One region of the Rhizobium sp. RAF36 genome, then DNA from elsewhere that is predicted to be linked to it. Evidence: predicted binding sites of a transcription regulator. Region 1 holds the regulator's gene; the other holds the start of a gene.
What was found. Region 1 encodes PhoB, which activates phosphate uptake and scavenging genes when phosphate is short. Its sites were predicted from a motif close to TGTCATNNANCTGTCAT; they were not measured.
Positions count from the first base shown of each region.

Region 2: AB4Z25_RS06380 (DUF1045 domain-containing protein) is a predicted target of PhoB. The motif match lies at 4,193-4,209, and genes of this name have one in related genera.

Region 1 covers NZ_JBFREC010000002.1:430,945-438,687, forward strand. The annotation lists gene pstC (phosphate ABC transporter permease subunit PstC) at 1-689, shown strand, start outside; gene pstA (phosphate ABC transporter permease PstA) at 686-2,008, shown strand; gene pstB (phosphate ABC transporter ATP-binding protein PstB) at 2,024-2,839, shown strand; gene phoU (phosphate signaling complex protein PhoU) at 2,886-3,599, shown strand; gene phoB (phosphate regulon transcriptional regulator PhoB) at 3,632-4,315, shown strand; gene AB4Z25_RS08060 (GcrA family cell cycle regulator) at 4,382-4,918, opposite strand; gene AB4Z25_RS08065 (aspartate aminotransferase family protein) at 5,345-6,544, shown strand; gene argF (ornithine carbamoyltransferase) at 6,584-7,501, shown strand; gene AB4Z25_RS08075 (Hsp33 family molecular chaperone) at 7,596-7,743, shown strand, end outside.
Region 2 covers NZ_JBFREC010000002.1:106,807-114,549, reverse strand. The annotation lists gene phnC (phosphonate ABC transporter ATP-binding protein) at 1-784, shown strand, start outside; gene phnD (phosphonate ABC transporter substrate-binding protein) at 877-1,782, shown strand; gene phnE (phosphonate ABC transporter, permease protein PhnE) at 1,850-2,821, shown strand; gene phnE (phosphonate ABC transporter, permease protein PhnE) at 2,830-4,170, shown strand; gene AB4Z25_RS06380 (DUF1045 domain-containing protein) at 4,302-4,997, shown strand; gene AB4Z25_RS06375 (alpha-D-ribose 1-methylphosphonate 5-triphosphate diphosphatase) at 5,009-6,148, shown strand; gene phnN (phosphonate metabolism protein/1,5-bisphosphokinase (PRPP-forming) PhnN) at 6,145-6,744, shown strand; gene AB4Z25_RS06365 (GrpB family protein) at 6,759-7,268, shown strand; gene AB4Z25_RS06360 (DNA translocase FtsK) at 7,290-7,743, opposite strand, start outside.

The DNA.
Region 1 (7,743 bases):
CCGTCGCCATGCTGGTCGCCGTACCGGTCGGCCTCTTCGCAGCCATCTACATGGCCGAATACGCTTCGCCGAAAATTCGTTCGCTTGCCAAGCCGCTGCTCGAAGTTCTGGCCGGTATCCCGACCATCGTCTACGGCTTCTTCGCGCTCGTCACCGTTGGCCCGTTCCTGCGCGATCTGTCGTCGCAGGTCAGCGGTCTTCTGACAGGCGACTACACGAACTTCATACAGGCACAGAGCGTTCTGACCGCCGGTATCGTCATGGGCATCATGCTGATCCCTTACGTGTCCTCGCTGTCCGACGATATCATCACCGCCGTACCGCGTGCGCTGCGTGACGGTTCGCTCGGCCTCGGCGCAACGCGCTCCGAAACCATCAAGAAGGTCGTGCTACCGGCCGCTCTTCCGGGTATCGTCGGTGCGCTGCTGATGACCGCATCGCGCGCCATCGGCGAAACGATGATCGTTGTGCTTGCGGCCGGTGTTGCCGCCCGCATCCAGATCAATCCGTTCGAGCCGATGACGACGGTCACGGTCAAGATCGTCAATCAGCTGACGGGTGACCTCGAGTTCACCTCGCCGCAGACGCTGGTTGCCTTCGCGCTCGGCATTACGCTCTTCTTCATCACGCTTTGCCTCAATATCTACGCGCTCTACATCGTGCGCAAATACCGGGAGCAGTACGAATGACGAATATTGTTTCTCCCGTTGCAGGCATCACTGTCTCCAAGGCTCCGGCACGCCGCGACATCGGCATCAAGCGCCGCTATGCCGCAGAACGCCGCTTCCAGGCCTATGGCATCGCTGCCATATCTTTTGGCCTGATCTTCCTGGCGATCCTGCTCTCGACGGTCATCCGCCAGGGCTATACCGCCTTCCAGCAGACGGCGATCACGCTTCCGGTGGAATTCACCGAAAAGACCATTGACCCGAGCAACAAGCGTGCGACCGATCCGTCGGTCCTCGTCTCTGCCAACTACGGCGCGTTGCTGCGTGACGCCATCGTCAAGCAGCTGAATGTCAACGCCTCGAGCCGTCCTGACGTCCGCGATGCTTCGGCCATGCTCTCCAAGGGCGCTCCGATCCAGCTGCGCGACATGGTTGTTTCCGACCCGTCGATCATCGGCAAGACGGTCAATGTCACGGTGCTTGCCGACGCCAATATCGATAGCGCCAGCAAAGGCCAGATCGATCTCTCTGTCGATGAGAAGAACCGCAAGGTGAACGACAAGCAGGTCGGCTGGATGAACGAGCTTAAGGCGAGCGGTGCTCTCTTCAAGCAGTTCAACACAGGCCTGTTCGTCAATGGCAATTCCAGCCGTCCGGAAGCAGCAGGTCTGGGCGTTGCGCTCATCGGCTCGCTCTACCTGATGCTGATCGTTCTGGTTCTTGCTTTGCCGATCGGTGTCGCCGCCTCGATCTATCTCGAGGAGTTTGCGCCGAAGAACAAGCTGACCGATCTCATCGAGGTCAATATCAACAACCTCGCTGCTGTTCCGTCGATCGTCTATGGTCTGCTCGGCCTCTCCGTCTTCATCAACTTCATGGGCCTGCCGCGTTCTGCTTCGCTGGTCGGTGGCCTGGTGTTGACGTTGATGACCCTGCCGACCATCATCATCGCTACCCGCGCTGCGTTGCGTGCCGTACCGCCGTCGATCCGCTCGGCCGCTCTCGGTCTCGGCGCATCGAAGATGCAGATGGTGTTCCACCACGTGCTGCCGCTTGCCATGCCGGGCATCCTGACCGGCACCATCATCGGCCTGGCGCATGCTCTCGGCGAAACCGCGCCTCTGCTGCTGATCGGCATGGTCGCCTTCGTCGCCAATGCGCCGACCACGCCGCTCGATCCGTCCACGGCACTTCCGGTCCAGGTTTACATGTGGGCCAACGAAGCCGAACGCGCCTTCGTGGAGCGTACCTCGGGTGCCATCATCGTCCTGCTCCTGTTCCTGATCGTCATGAACATCGGAGCCATCCTCTTGCGCCGTCGCTTTGAGCGCCGCTGGTAAACGGAGTAGAAACCCATGAACATGTTGACAGAAGCAGCAGTTGAGAAGGCTCTGGACCAGAAGATGAACAGCATCCCTTACAAGATGATCGGCCAGGACGTTTCGGTCTATTATGGCGAGAAACGTGCTCTTTTCGACGTCAAGCTGAACATCCGCGAAAACACTGTGACTGCGCTCATCGGTCCGTCCGGCTGCGGCAAGTCCACCTTCCTGCGCAGCCTGAACCGTATGAACGACACGATCGATAATTGCCGCGTCACCGGCAAGATCACGCTCGATGGCGATGATATCTACGATCCGGATATCGACGTCGTCGAACTTCGCGCCCGCGTCGGCATGGTGTTCCAGAAGCCGAACCCGTTCCCGAAGACGATCTATGAAAACGTCGCCTACGGCCCGCGCATCCACGGTCTCGCCAAGTCGAAAGCCGACATGGACCAGATCGTCGAGACCAGCCTGCAGCGTGCCGGCCTCTGGAACGAGGTCAAGGACCGTGTGCATGAATCCGGCACCGGCCTCTCCGGCGGTCAGCAGCAGCGTCTCTGCATCGCCCGTGCCGTCGCGGTCTCGCCTGAGGTCATCCTCATGGACGAACCCTGCTCTGCGCTCGACCCGATCGCTACAGCAAAGGTCGAGGAGTTGATCCACGAGCTGCGCGAAAGCTACACGATCGTCATCGTGACGCACTCCATGCAGCAGGCGGCCCGCGTCTCTCAGCGCACCGCCATGTTCCACCTCGGCAACCTCGTCGAGGAGAACGATACCGACAAGATGTTCACCAATCCGGACGATCCGCGCACCCAGGACTACATCATGGGCCGCTTCGGCTGATCTTTGGCGTCACGACTTCCGATAGAGACACTCAAGGACATTTCCCATGGCATCGACACATATCTTTTCTGCATATGACGAAGATCTGAAGTTCCTGACCCGCCGCATCTCCGAAATGGGCGGTCTGGCGGAACAGATGGTCTCCGACGCTGTGCGCGCGCTGGTCAACGGCGATGGCGCCCTGGCGCAGAAGGTCATCTCCGACGACGTGATCCTTGATCACGCCGAGCGCGAGATCAACGACAAGGCGATCGTCACCATCGCCCGCCGCCAGCCGATGGCGTCGGACCTGCGCGAGATCATGGGGTCGATCCGCATCGCCGCCGACCTCGAGCGCGTCGGCGATCTTGGCAAGAACACCGCCAAGCGCGTTATCGCCGTGCAGAGCACCGGCGTTCCGCGCAAGCTCGGCCGCGGCCTGGAGCATCTCTCCGAACTGGCGCTCGTCCAGCTCAAGGAAGTGCTCGACGTCTACACGACGCGCGCTGCCGACAAGGCGAAGTCGATCCGTGAGCGCGACGAGGAAATCGACGCGATGTACACCTCGCTGTTCCGCGAGCTCCTGACCTACATGATGGAAGATCCGCGCAACATCACCAGCTGCACGCATCTCTTGTTCTGTGCCAAGAACATCGAACGCATCGGCGACCACGCCACCAACATCGCAGAAACCATCTACTACATGGCGACCGGCGCCCAGCCGGAGGGCGAGCGTCCGAAGGACGACACCGCCAACACCGTCGGCGCGGTCACGGAATAATATCCGGACCGGGCCTCAGGAGACAGAACAGAATGATCCCGAGAGTTGCAGTCGTTGAAGACGAAGAAGCACTGAGCGTGCTTCTTCGTTACAATCTCGAAGCCGAAGGTTTCGAGGTCGACACCATCCTGCGCGGCGATGAGGCGGAAATCCGCCTTCAGGAGCGGACGCCGGACCTTCTTATCCTTGATTGGATGCTGCCTGGCGTATCAGGCATCGAGCTTTGCCGTCGGCTGCGCATGCGCCCGGAGACCGAGCGCCTGCCGATCATCATGCTGACGGCGCGCGGCGAGGAAAGCGAACGCGTTCGTGGCCTCTCGACCGGTGCCGACGACTATGTCGTCAAGCCGTTCTCGACGCCCGAGCTCGTCGCTCGCGTCAAGGCGATGCTGCGCCGCGCAAAGCCTGAAGTTCTCTCGACCGTGCTGAAATGCGGCGATATCGAACTCGACCGAGAGACGCACCGCGTTCATCGCAAGACCCGCGAAGTCCGTCTCGGACCGACCGAGTTTCGCCTGCTGGAATTCCTGATGGCCTCTCCCGGCCGCGTCTTCTCGCGCTCGCAGCTTCTGGATGGCGTCTGGGGTCACGACATCTATGTCGACGAGCGCACTGTCGACGTCCATGTCGGCCGTCTGCGCAAGGCGCTGAACTTCTCCAATATGCAGGATGTCATCCGCACCGTTCGCGGCGCTGGATATTCGATGGAAGCTTGAAGCTTTCGGAATTGAGACACAAAAAAACGGGCCGTAAGGCCCGTTTTTCGTTTGTGCTTACCCGGCTCAGTTTGCCCGGGCTGCTGCCCTACGGCGCTCGTTGACCGGTTGGTAGGCCAGGCGCTGGTGGTAGGTGCAGTAAGGCGAAGAATCCGGGCTTTCGCAGCCGCAGAAGTGAAAATCGTCCTTCAAGGGATCGCCGACCGGCCACTTGCAGGTGCGCTCGGTGAGTTCCGTCAGGCCGAGGCGGCGGGAGATCGGGACGATCACATTCTTGGCGGGACGGTATTCCATCTCCTCCATGACGTCGATTTCGATCTCTTCCTTCAGCATCGTCGCGCCCTGCTGGCGGGTGACCGTACGGGTCGTCGCCAGACGCGATGCGTAGGTTGGGGCGCGGGGTGCTGCCGCCGTACGCTTGGGAGCGCGGGCAGCCGTGGCGTTGCCGCCGGCCTTCGCACGGCCCGGCAGCGCCAGACGGTGAACCTTGCCGATAACGGCGTTACGGCTGACGCCGCCAAGCTGGGCAGCGATCTGGCTCGCGCTCAGCCCTTCGGACCACAGTTTCTTGAGTTTCTCGACCCGCTCGTCTGTCCAGTTCATGCCCTGTGTCTCCGCCGTTTAAGCGTTGCGAAGGCAGAATCCCTCACTGTTTGCCCCGAACGAATCCGGCACAAGAAACGCTTGACTAATTTTGGTGACTAGTTCCGCCGCATGCAGTCTAGTAATTGAGTTTTAACCTAGTGTGAGGCTGACTCCGTGACAAGAGTCGCAGGAATCCGGATGAATCGAATTCGGGGTTTTCCCCAACTTGCTTCCCCTGAGAGTCATTTCTGCAACATTAGCTGTTGATAAAACGCGACATTGCTTGAGCGTCTCTCAGAAGCCACGAAAGCCGCAGTTTTGTTGACATTGCAGTGCGAAAAGTAAATAGTGCCAGTCGCCGCCGAAAGGCGGCATTTTTAATTTTTCGGACCTGGTTTTTTAGCCGGAGTCCGGTTGCCCGTAACGCTGACAGGAGACCGCGCCATGGCTGAAGCCGCGCCGCTATATGATACCTATTCTCGTGCCCCATTGCGGTTCGAGCGAGGTGAGGGCGTGTGGCTGATTACCGAAACTGGCGAGCGATATCTGGATTTCGGTGCCGGCGTCGCGGTGACCTCGGTCGGCCACAGCAATCCGCATGTCGTGGATACCCTGAAGGCACAGGCCGACAAGGTCTGGCACCTGTCCAACATCTATGAAATCCCCGGGCAGGAAAAGCTCGCCAGGCGGCTGACGGAGGCGACTTTCGCCGACAAGGTGTTCTTCACCAATTCCGGCGCGGAAGCCCTGGAATGCGCGATCAAGACCGCACGCCGCTACCAGTATTCGAAGGGCCATCCCGAGCGCTTCCATATCATCACGTTCGAAGGCGCCTTCCACGGCCGGACGCTGGCAACGATCGCTGCCGGCGGGCAGGAGAAGTATCTGGAAGGCTTCGGCCCCAAGGCGCCGGGTTTCGACCAGGTGCCCTTCGGTGATATCGACGCCGTCCGCGCCGCAATCACTGATGCGACCGCAGGCATTCTTATCGAGCCGGTTCAGGGCGAGGGTGGCATTCGCCCGGTGACCACCGAGTTCATGAAGGCGCTGCGCGCGCTCTGCGACGAGAAGGGCCTGCTGCTCATTCTCGACGAGGTCCAGACCGGCGTCGGCCGTACCGGTAAGTTCTTTGCCTGTGAGTGGTCCGGCGTGACCCCTGATATCATGGCTGTCGCCAAGGGCATCGGTGGCGGCTTCCCGCTCGGCGCCTGCCTGGCAACGGCGGAAGCTGCGTCCGGCATGAAGGCCGGTACCCACGGCTCGACCTATGGCGGCAACCCGCTCGCCATGGCTGTCGGCGGCGCCGTGCTCGACATCGTCCTTGCTGAAGGCTTCCTGCAGCACGTTCGCGACGTCGCTCTGATCTTCCGCCAAGGCCTGGCATCGCTCAAGGACCGCTATCCCGACGTGATCGAGGATATCCGCGGCGAGGGTCTGCTGCTTGGTATCAAGGCCGCCGTTCCCTCGACCGAACTTCTGGCTGCCATCCGCGGTGCGCACCTGCTTGGCGTGCCCGCCGGCGACAACGTTGTGCGCCTGCTGCCGCCTTTGGTCGTCACTGCCGAGGAGGCCCGCGAGGGTCTTGCCCGCATTGAGCAGGCTGCCGAAAGCATTCGCGCATCGAAGGCCAAGAAGACGGCTTGAACGGATAGATGCCTTCCGGGGCAAACAGGTAAGGACGACATGGCTTCCCCCAAACACTTCCTCGATCTTTCGGCGATGAGCTCTGCCGATCTGCGCGTCATCATGGACGACGCGATGCTGCGCAAGCAGGCGTTCAAATCAGGCAAGGGCGACAAGCCGCTGGCCGGCAAAATGCTGGCGATGATCTTCGAAAAGCCCTCCACCCGGACGCGCGTCTCCTTCGATGTCGGCATGCGCCAGCTGGGCGGCGAGACGCTGTTCCTCTCGGGCACCGAAATGCAGCTCGGCCGCGCCGAGACGATCGGCGACACGGCCAAGGTTCTGTCGCGCTATGTCGACGCGATCATGATCCGCACCACCGAGCATCACCGCATGCTGGAGCTTGCCGAACACGCAACGGTACCGGTGATCAATGCGCTGACGGATGATACGCATCCCTGCCAGATCATGGCCGACATCATGACCTTCGAAGAGCATCGCGGCCCGGTCAAGGGCAAGACGATCGCTTGGACCGGCGACGGCAACAACGTGCTGCATTCGCTGGTCGAAGGAGCTGCCCGTTTCGGCTACCGCATGAACATGGCTGTCCCCCTTGGTTCCGAGCCGAAGGATCACTATCTGAACTGGGCCCGCAATGAGGGCGCCGAAATCATGCTCAGCCATGATGCCGACCGTGCGGTCGAAGGCGCCGATTGCGTGGTAACCGATACCTGGGTCTCCATGAATCAGGAACATCGGGCTCGCGGTCACAACGTCTTCCAGCCTTATCAGGTCAATCAGGCTTTGATGGCGAAAGCAGGCAAGGATGCATTGTTCATGCATTGCCTGCCCGCCCATCGTGGTGAGGAAGTGACGGACGATGTGATCGATGGCCCGCAATCCGTGGTCTTCGATGAAGCGGAAAACCGTCTTCATGCGCAGAAGTCGATTCTTGCATGGTGCCTGGGCGCGATCTGAACCATATTGGACGCCACATCCGGCCTGATGGCCTGGTGGCCGCGCGAGCGGGAAGACAGCTTGGTCTGCCGCTCTGACGACTAGGAGTAAGACCATGGCAGACACAGCCGCCGCTCTCAACGAGCTTCATTTCGCCGGCGATGATCACGTCGTCCCCTTTCAGGTCGAAGGCCTGGATGTGCGTGGCCGCGCCGTCCAGCTCGGCCCGATGCTCGACGCCATCCTTGAGCGCCACCACTATC
Region 2 (7,743 bases), 320 kb from region 1:
GCTCGATATTCCGCAAGGACAGATGGTCGGCATTATCGGCCGCTCGGGCGCCGGCAAATCCACTCTTCTTCGGATGATCAACCGCCTGCAGGAGCCGACCTCCGGCTCCATTCATTTCGGCGGCGTGGAAGTCTCGTCGCTGCGCGGCGAGGCGCTTCGCAACTGGCAGCGCGACTGCGCGATGATCTTCCAGCAGTTCAATCTGGTGCCGCGTCTCGACGTGCTGACGAACGTGATGCTCGGCCGCCTGAACCATCGTCCGACGATGCTCTCGCTGCTCAGCATCTTCAGCCGCGAAGAGCGCATTCATGCGATTGCCGCTCTGGAACGCCTTGGTATCGAGCAGACGGCGCTGCAGCTTGCGGGCACGCTTTCGGGTGGCCAGCAGCAGCGCGTGGCGATTGCCCGCGCGCTGATGCAGAAGCCGAAGATGGTTCTCGCCGATGAGCCGATCGCCTCGCTCGACCCGCTGAACGCCAAGATCGTCATGGACGCGCTGCGCGACATCAACGAGCGCGAAGGCATCACCGTCATCACCAACCTGCACACGCTCGACACCGCCCGCAGCTATTGCGAACGGATCGTTGGCATGGCCGGCGGCCGCGTGGTCTTCGACGGCAAGCCCGGCGACCTCGATGCGTCTGCAGTCAAGGAAATCTACGGCACCGACAAGGACGGCGCCGGTATCGACGAAACCATGACGTCGACATCGATCAACATTCCGGCGGCAGCTGCCGCCCATCAATCCGCCGGCCTGCAACCGCTGGCGCTGGCCGGTCTCTGAGCGAGACGGCTGCGATCGAGAGCCCGCGTCAAGGGCACAGTTCTTCGTATCAAGAGAGACCACCGGGGACACCGGTCAATCAGGAGAGTACCATGTTGAAGAAAGCACTCTTTGCCGCGACGGCGCTTTTCGCGCTTTCCGGCGTTTCGCATGCTGCAGACCTCAAGGAATTCCGCGTTGGCATTCTCGGTGGCGAAAACGAAACCGACCGCCTACGTAACTACGCCTGCCTCGCCGACCACCTGAAGACCGAATTCGGCTTCGAAAAGGTTTCGCTGTTCCCGGCCGCCGACTATGACGGCGTTATCCAGGGTCTCCTCGGCGGCACGCTCGACTTCGCAGAACTCGGCGCTTCCGGCTATGCAGCTGTCTACCTGAAGGACGCAAAGGCCGTTACCCCGATCCTGACCACGCAGCAGAAGGACGGCTCGACCGGCTACTACTCGATCGGTCTCGCCCTGAAGTCCTCCGGCATCAAGACAATCGCCGACGCCAAGGGCAAGAAGCTCGGCTACGCCGATCCGGACTCCACCTCGGGCTACCTCGTTCCGCTGACGCAGATTCCGAAGGACACAGGCATGCCGAACGACCAGTTCTTCGCCTCCACGCAGTTCAACGGCGGCCACGAGAACAACCTTCTCGCCGCCTATGACGGCAAGGTCGATGTTGCTGTCGACGACTCCTCGGGCCTCGGCGATTTCAAGGACGGCTACACCTCGGGCACTTTCCGCAAGGAAGTCGACAAGGGCGCTGTCGACCCGAACAAGCTGGTTGAAGTCTGGCGCTCGCCGCTGATCCCGAACGGCCCGCTCGTCGTTCGCAACGAGCTCGGCGAAGAGTGGCAGAAGAAGCTGGCTGCCTTCTTCACGGCTCTGCCGGAGAAGGACCACAAGTGCTTCACCGCCATCGAAGGCGGCGACTACAAGGGCTACGCGCCTGTCACGCACGAATTCTACAACGCCGTTGTAGACGTTCGTAAGGCTGCCATCGGCGGCTGATCGACCGGCATTCATTGGGGGCGGCCGTCACTGGCCGCCCTTTTTCCTGCGAAGAAGCGGACACGCCATGACCCTTGCCGATTCCCGGATCCACGCGCACGAAACCCAGCAGAGCAGCCGAGAGATTGGCGATGCCTGGGGCCGCATGGTGGCGCGCCGCCGCCTCTATACCGGCATCGGCCTGATCCTGCTTCTGATCGCCTTCGTCAGCTCGGTGCGCTTCGCCGACGAAAGCAATGCGGGTCACTTCTTCGACCGCCTTCCGCATCTCTTCGACTTCCTGAGCTGGCTGATCCCGAAGGACTGGCACGACGTCTGGCGCGCGCTGTTCGATCTGGCGAGCCCGAACGACAAGGGCGGCGAGGAGTTCAACTTCGCCAAGGGCCGGGTCTATGTTTTCGGCGACTATTACATTCCTGAATATTTCGAGCTGATGATCATCACGATCAACGTCGCGCTCGTTTCGACGATCATCGGTTTCATCTTCGCGGTGCCGCTGAGCTTCTTTGCCGCCCGCAATCTAACCAAGAACTGGCCGCTGCGGGTGTTTTCGAAACGGGTGATGGAATTCCTGCGCGCCTTTCCGGAGATCGTCATCGCCGGCCTGTTTTCCGCGATTCTGTCGATCGGTCCGGTGGCCGCGATCATCGCCGTGTCGCTGCATACGATCGGCGCGCTCGGCAAGCTGTTCTACGAAGTCGTCGAGAATATCGACATGAAGCCGGATGAAGGCATGAAGGCGGTCGGCGCCAACTGGCTGGAGCGCGTGCGCTTCGCTGCCATGCCGCAGGTCATGCCGAACTTCGCCTCCTACGCGCTGCTGCGCCTCGAGATCAACGTGCGTGCCTCGACCATCATCGGCGCGGTCGGCGGTGGTGGTATCGGCGAGGAGCTGAAGCTTTCCATCTCGCGCGGCTTCGGCGCCAAGACGGTGGCTCTCGTGCTGCTGCTCTTCGTAACGATCGTTGCCGTCGATCAGTTCTCCGCATGGCTGCGCCGCCGTCTGGTCGGCGAGCACGCTTTCCTTCTGCAACATTGAGGCCCGCCATGACGGTGATCGACGCAAACCGGATGCACGAGATCGAGGCGCGCTATCCCGAATATTTCCACCGCTCGTTCCGCCAGCGGTTCGGCGCCCTGCTGATCGTGATCGCGACGCTGCTCTATGGTCTCTACGCCGTCTGGTTCTTCGACCTGCCGAAGCTACTCGCCGAAGCCCATTGGGAGCGCGTCGGCATCTACATGAGCCAGTGGGTGAGCTATGACGTACAGCCCGAATTCCGCATTCAGGAGGACGGCTCGATCGAGACGCGCTACCCGCGCTTCTCGCCGCTCGGCGACGATCCGCATCCTGATTGGGTGAAGAACGAACCCGGCAGCGTCACGGTTTTCGTCAGCGGCACCAACCGCACGGTCGTGGTCACCAAGGCGATGACGACAGTCAACGCCCATGGCATCAGCGTTCCCGTCGATCTCTCTTCAGGCGCCCCGAAGGTCGTCGGCGAAGTTCCCTCGTGGATGACCGTCTATGACGACAACGTGCTTGCCGATCTCGGCTTTGCCGGTGACGTCAGCATCGCCTCCGACCGCGTGAAGGTGCGCAAGCGCTTCCTCGGCTGGGCGAACTTCGTCTTCGACACGCATTCCCCCTTCTTCGACAAGCCGGCCGGCGAAGTTCTGAGCCTGATCGTTTCGGGCCCACGTCTCGATCCCAGCCAGTCGAACATCTCGCTTGCCTTCGACAATATCTGGAACAACTCGGCCTGGCAGCACGGCGACGTCTGGACCAAGCTTTTCCAGACCATCGTCATGGCCTTCCTCGGCACGCTGCTTGGTTCGCTGGTGGCGTTCCCGCTGGCTTTCCTGGCGGCGCGCAACATCACGCCGAACCGCTTGCTGAACCAGGTTCTCAAGCGCTTTTTCGACTTCCTGCGCTCGGTCGACATGCTGATCTGGGCGCTGTTCCTGACGCGTGCTTTCGGCCCCGGGCCGCTTGCCGGTTCCGGCGCCATCTTCCTGACGGAGACCGGAACGCTCGGAAAGCTCTATTCGGAAGGCCTCGAAAATATCGACAACAAGCCGCGCGAAGGCATCAAATCGACGGGTGCCTCGACCATGCTCGTTCATCGCTACGGCATCATCCCGCAGATCGTCCCCGTCATCGTCAGCCAGACGCTCTACCAGTGGGAATCGAATGTTCGCGGCGCGACGATCATCGGCGCCGTCGGTGCCGGCGGCATCGGCCTGAAGCTCTGGGAAGCGATGCGCACGAACTCCAACTGGGAGAACGTCGCTTATATGGTCATCCTGATCCTGATCGTCGTCTTCCTGTTCGACATGGCCTCGAACGCTCTTCGCCACCGGCTGATGGGCAGCAAGACACATTAAAAAGATGATGGCGCCCCAGCGTCATCATCATTCTGTCACGGAAATCTTTTAGCCGGGAACGAGCTTGCAGTCCGCGGTCAAATCACTGACATTGCGACCCCTGTTTCTGACGCTTTCCCGGGACAAGACCTTTGCGATACGCTCTCTATTTCACGCCGCCGCAGGATGATTTCCTGACGCGGGCGGCTGCCGAATGGCTCGGCCGCGATGCGTTTTCCGGCGAAACTTACCCGGCTCCCGAAGAGGCGGGGCTTCCTGCCGAGGAGCAGCTGGCACTGACCGCAGATCCGCGCCGCTACGGCTTCCACGCGACGATCAAGGCGCCATTCGCGCTTGCCTCCTCGGTGACCGAGAGCGACCTGATGGCCGTGGTCGAGGACTTCGCGGCCCGCACTCCGGCCTTTGAAATTCCCGAATTGGTGCTCGGCCAGCTTGGCCGGTTCTTCGCACTCGTGCCCGGTTCGCTGCATCCGCCGCTTCAGGATTTTGCCGCAAGCGTGGTAAAGTCCTTCGAGCCGCTGCGTGCCGCCCTGTCCGAGGTCGATATTGCCAGGCGCAAGCCGGAGAAGCTGACGGAAAGCCAGAGAGCCAATCTGATGCGCTGGGGCTATCCCTATGTCATGGACGATTTCGGCTTCCACATGACACTGACCGGGCAGGTTCCTGACGAGCGCTCGGCGCTGATGAAATCGATCCTGGAGCGGCGTTTTGGCGCTTTCACCGGACGTCCGCTTTCCATTTCCGGCATCGCCGTCTTCACCGAGGAGACACGCGGCGCCGATATCAAGGTTCATAGCCTTTTGCCGCTTACCGGCACCAAACGCTGAAAGACGATGCAATGACAAAAGAGACCGTGCTTTCCAACGCCCGCATCATTCTCGAGGATGACATCCTTCACGGCTCGCTGCTGATCCGCGATGGCAAGATCGCCGATATTTCCGAGGGCAACTCGGCCCATGGCGAGGATTTCGAGGGCGACTACCTGCTTCCTGGTCTCGTCGAACTGCATACCGACCATCTGGAAGGCCACTACTCTCCACGCCCCGGCCTGCGCTGGCACAAGACGGCAGCGATCCAGGCGCATGATGCACAGATCGTCACCTCCGGCATCACCACCGTCTTCGACTGCCTGCGCATGGGCGCGGACGAGGATGGCGGCTTCGACCGCGGCGAGATGCGCGACATGGCCGACGCCATCCAGAAGGCCGAACAGGAAGGCCGCCTGCGGGCCGAGCATCTGCTGCATCTGCGCTGCGAGGTTTCGGCCGACAACGTCATGGAGCATTTCGCCGACTTCGAGAACGACCCCTATGTCCGTCTTGTTTCGCTGATGGACCACGCTCCCGGCCAGCGGCAGTTCCAGACCATGGACCAGTACATCTTCTACTATCAGAAGAAGCGCGGCCTCTCCGACGAGGTATTTGCCAAGTTCATCGAGAAGCGGCTTGCCGAATCCGCCCGCAACTCGACGCCGCACCGGATCGCCATTTCGAAGATTTGCAAGGAACGCGGCATCACGATCGCCAGTCACGACGACGCGACGCTCGATCATGTGGACGAGGCGATCGAGAACGGCGTGCGCCTTGCCGAGTTCCCGACGAGCTTCGACGCCGCCAAGGCATCGCATGAACACGGCATGAGCGTGCTGATGGGTGCACCGAACATCGTGCGCGGCAAGTCGCATTCCGGCAATATCGCCGCCCGCGATCTCGCCGAGCGCGGCGTGCTGGATGTGCTGTCTTCCGACTATGTGCCGCTCAGCATGCTCTATGCGCCCTTCATCATCGCCGATGAGGTTGAATCCATTTCGCTGCCGAAGGCGATTGCCATGGTCACCTCGACGCCGGCCCGCACCGTCAGTCTCGACGACCGCGGCCGGATCGCCACCGGGCTGCGCGCCGACCTGGTGCGCGTCTTCCGTGACGAAGGCGTGCCAGTCACCCGTTCCGTCTGGCGCGAAGGACGCCGTGTCGCATGATCCCGTCGCACGAACCCCACGCCGTTCCCGGCAGCGAACGCGGCATCATGGTCGTCGTTGTTGGCCCGAGCGGCGCCGGCAAGGATACGCTGATCGCCGTCGCTGCCCAGCATTTCGGCAGCCGTCCCGACGTGCATTTCGTCCGCCGCGTCATCACCCGTGATGGCGATGCCGGCGGCGAAGACCATCTCTCGGTATCGGATGCCGGCTTTGCTTCGATGGAGCAATCCGGCAGCTTCGCCGTCTGGTGGGAAGCGCATGGTCTGAAATACGGCATTCCGGCCGAAGTGTCCGTGGCACTCGGCAAGGGACACTTGGTCATCGCCAACGGATCACGCTCAGCCTTGCACCACTTCCAGGCCGCCTTCCCACGTCTCAAGGTAATCAACGTCACGGCCCGGCCTGAGGTGCTCGCAGGCCGCCTCGAAGCCCGCGGCCGCGAAACCCATGAAGACATCATGGCCCGTCTTGCCCGCGGCTCGCTGACGGTTCGCGGCGACTACGACGTCACCGATCTCGACAATAGCGGGACGCTGGCCGAGGCCGAACGCAAGATCGTCGATACGCTGAACGGCTTCCTCGCGGAAGTCGCCTGATCGAAGGAGACGCCATGGCCATCGTCGTTGTTCCCTACGATGACAGCTGGCCGGATCTCTTTGCGCAGGTATGCGGTGAGCTCGCGCCAGTGTTCACCGGGCTGGCACCGGTGTTCCACCATGTCGGCAGCACATCCGTTCCCGGATTGGCGGCAAAGCCGAAGATCGATCTGCATGCGGCCTTTGCTGATCCGGAGACCGTTGCCACGGCCGTCGAGCGGATGCAGGCGATACCCGGCTACACTTATCACGGCGACAAATACGGCGATCAGAGCTGGACCTTCACCAGCGGCCGCGGCTCCTATGGGGCGCGGCTCTATCTCTGCACGTTGGAGAACCACGTGCTGCGCGACCGCATCCTGTTTCGCAATTATCTCAGCGCGCACCCCGAAAGGGCAGCCGCCTATGCCGCGCTGAAGCTGCGGCTGATGGGCGAGGCAAATGACGACTGGGGTTATTATACCGGCGGAAAGACGGAGTTTGTCCGCGAGACGGTGCGCCTCGCTGAATTGCAGCGCCGTTAAACCGGCGCTGCAGCCGCATACCTACTCGCCCTCGCCCCGCGACGAGACGATCTCGCGCTTGCCGACATGGTTTGCCGGGCCAACGAGGCCTTCCTTTTCCATGCGCTCCACCAGCGATGCGGCGCGGTTGTAGCCGATGCCGAGGCGGCGCTGGATGTAAGAGGTCGAGCACTTCTTGTCGCGCAGCACGACCTTGACCGCCTGCTGATAGAGCTCGTCGCCATCCTCGGCGCCCATGGCGCTCTTGTCGAAGACGGCGCTGTCTTCGGCTTCCTCTTCGTCCTCGTCACCCGCCGTGACCGTATCCAGATATTCCGGACGGCCCTGCGTCTTCAGGTGTGCCACGACCTTTTCGACCTCGAGATCGGAGACGAAGGGACCGTGGACGCGGGCGATGCGGCCGCCGCCCTGCATGTGCAGCATGTCGCCCTGGCCGAGCAGCTGCTCTGCACCCTGCTCGCCGAGAATGGTGCGG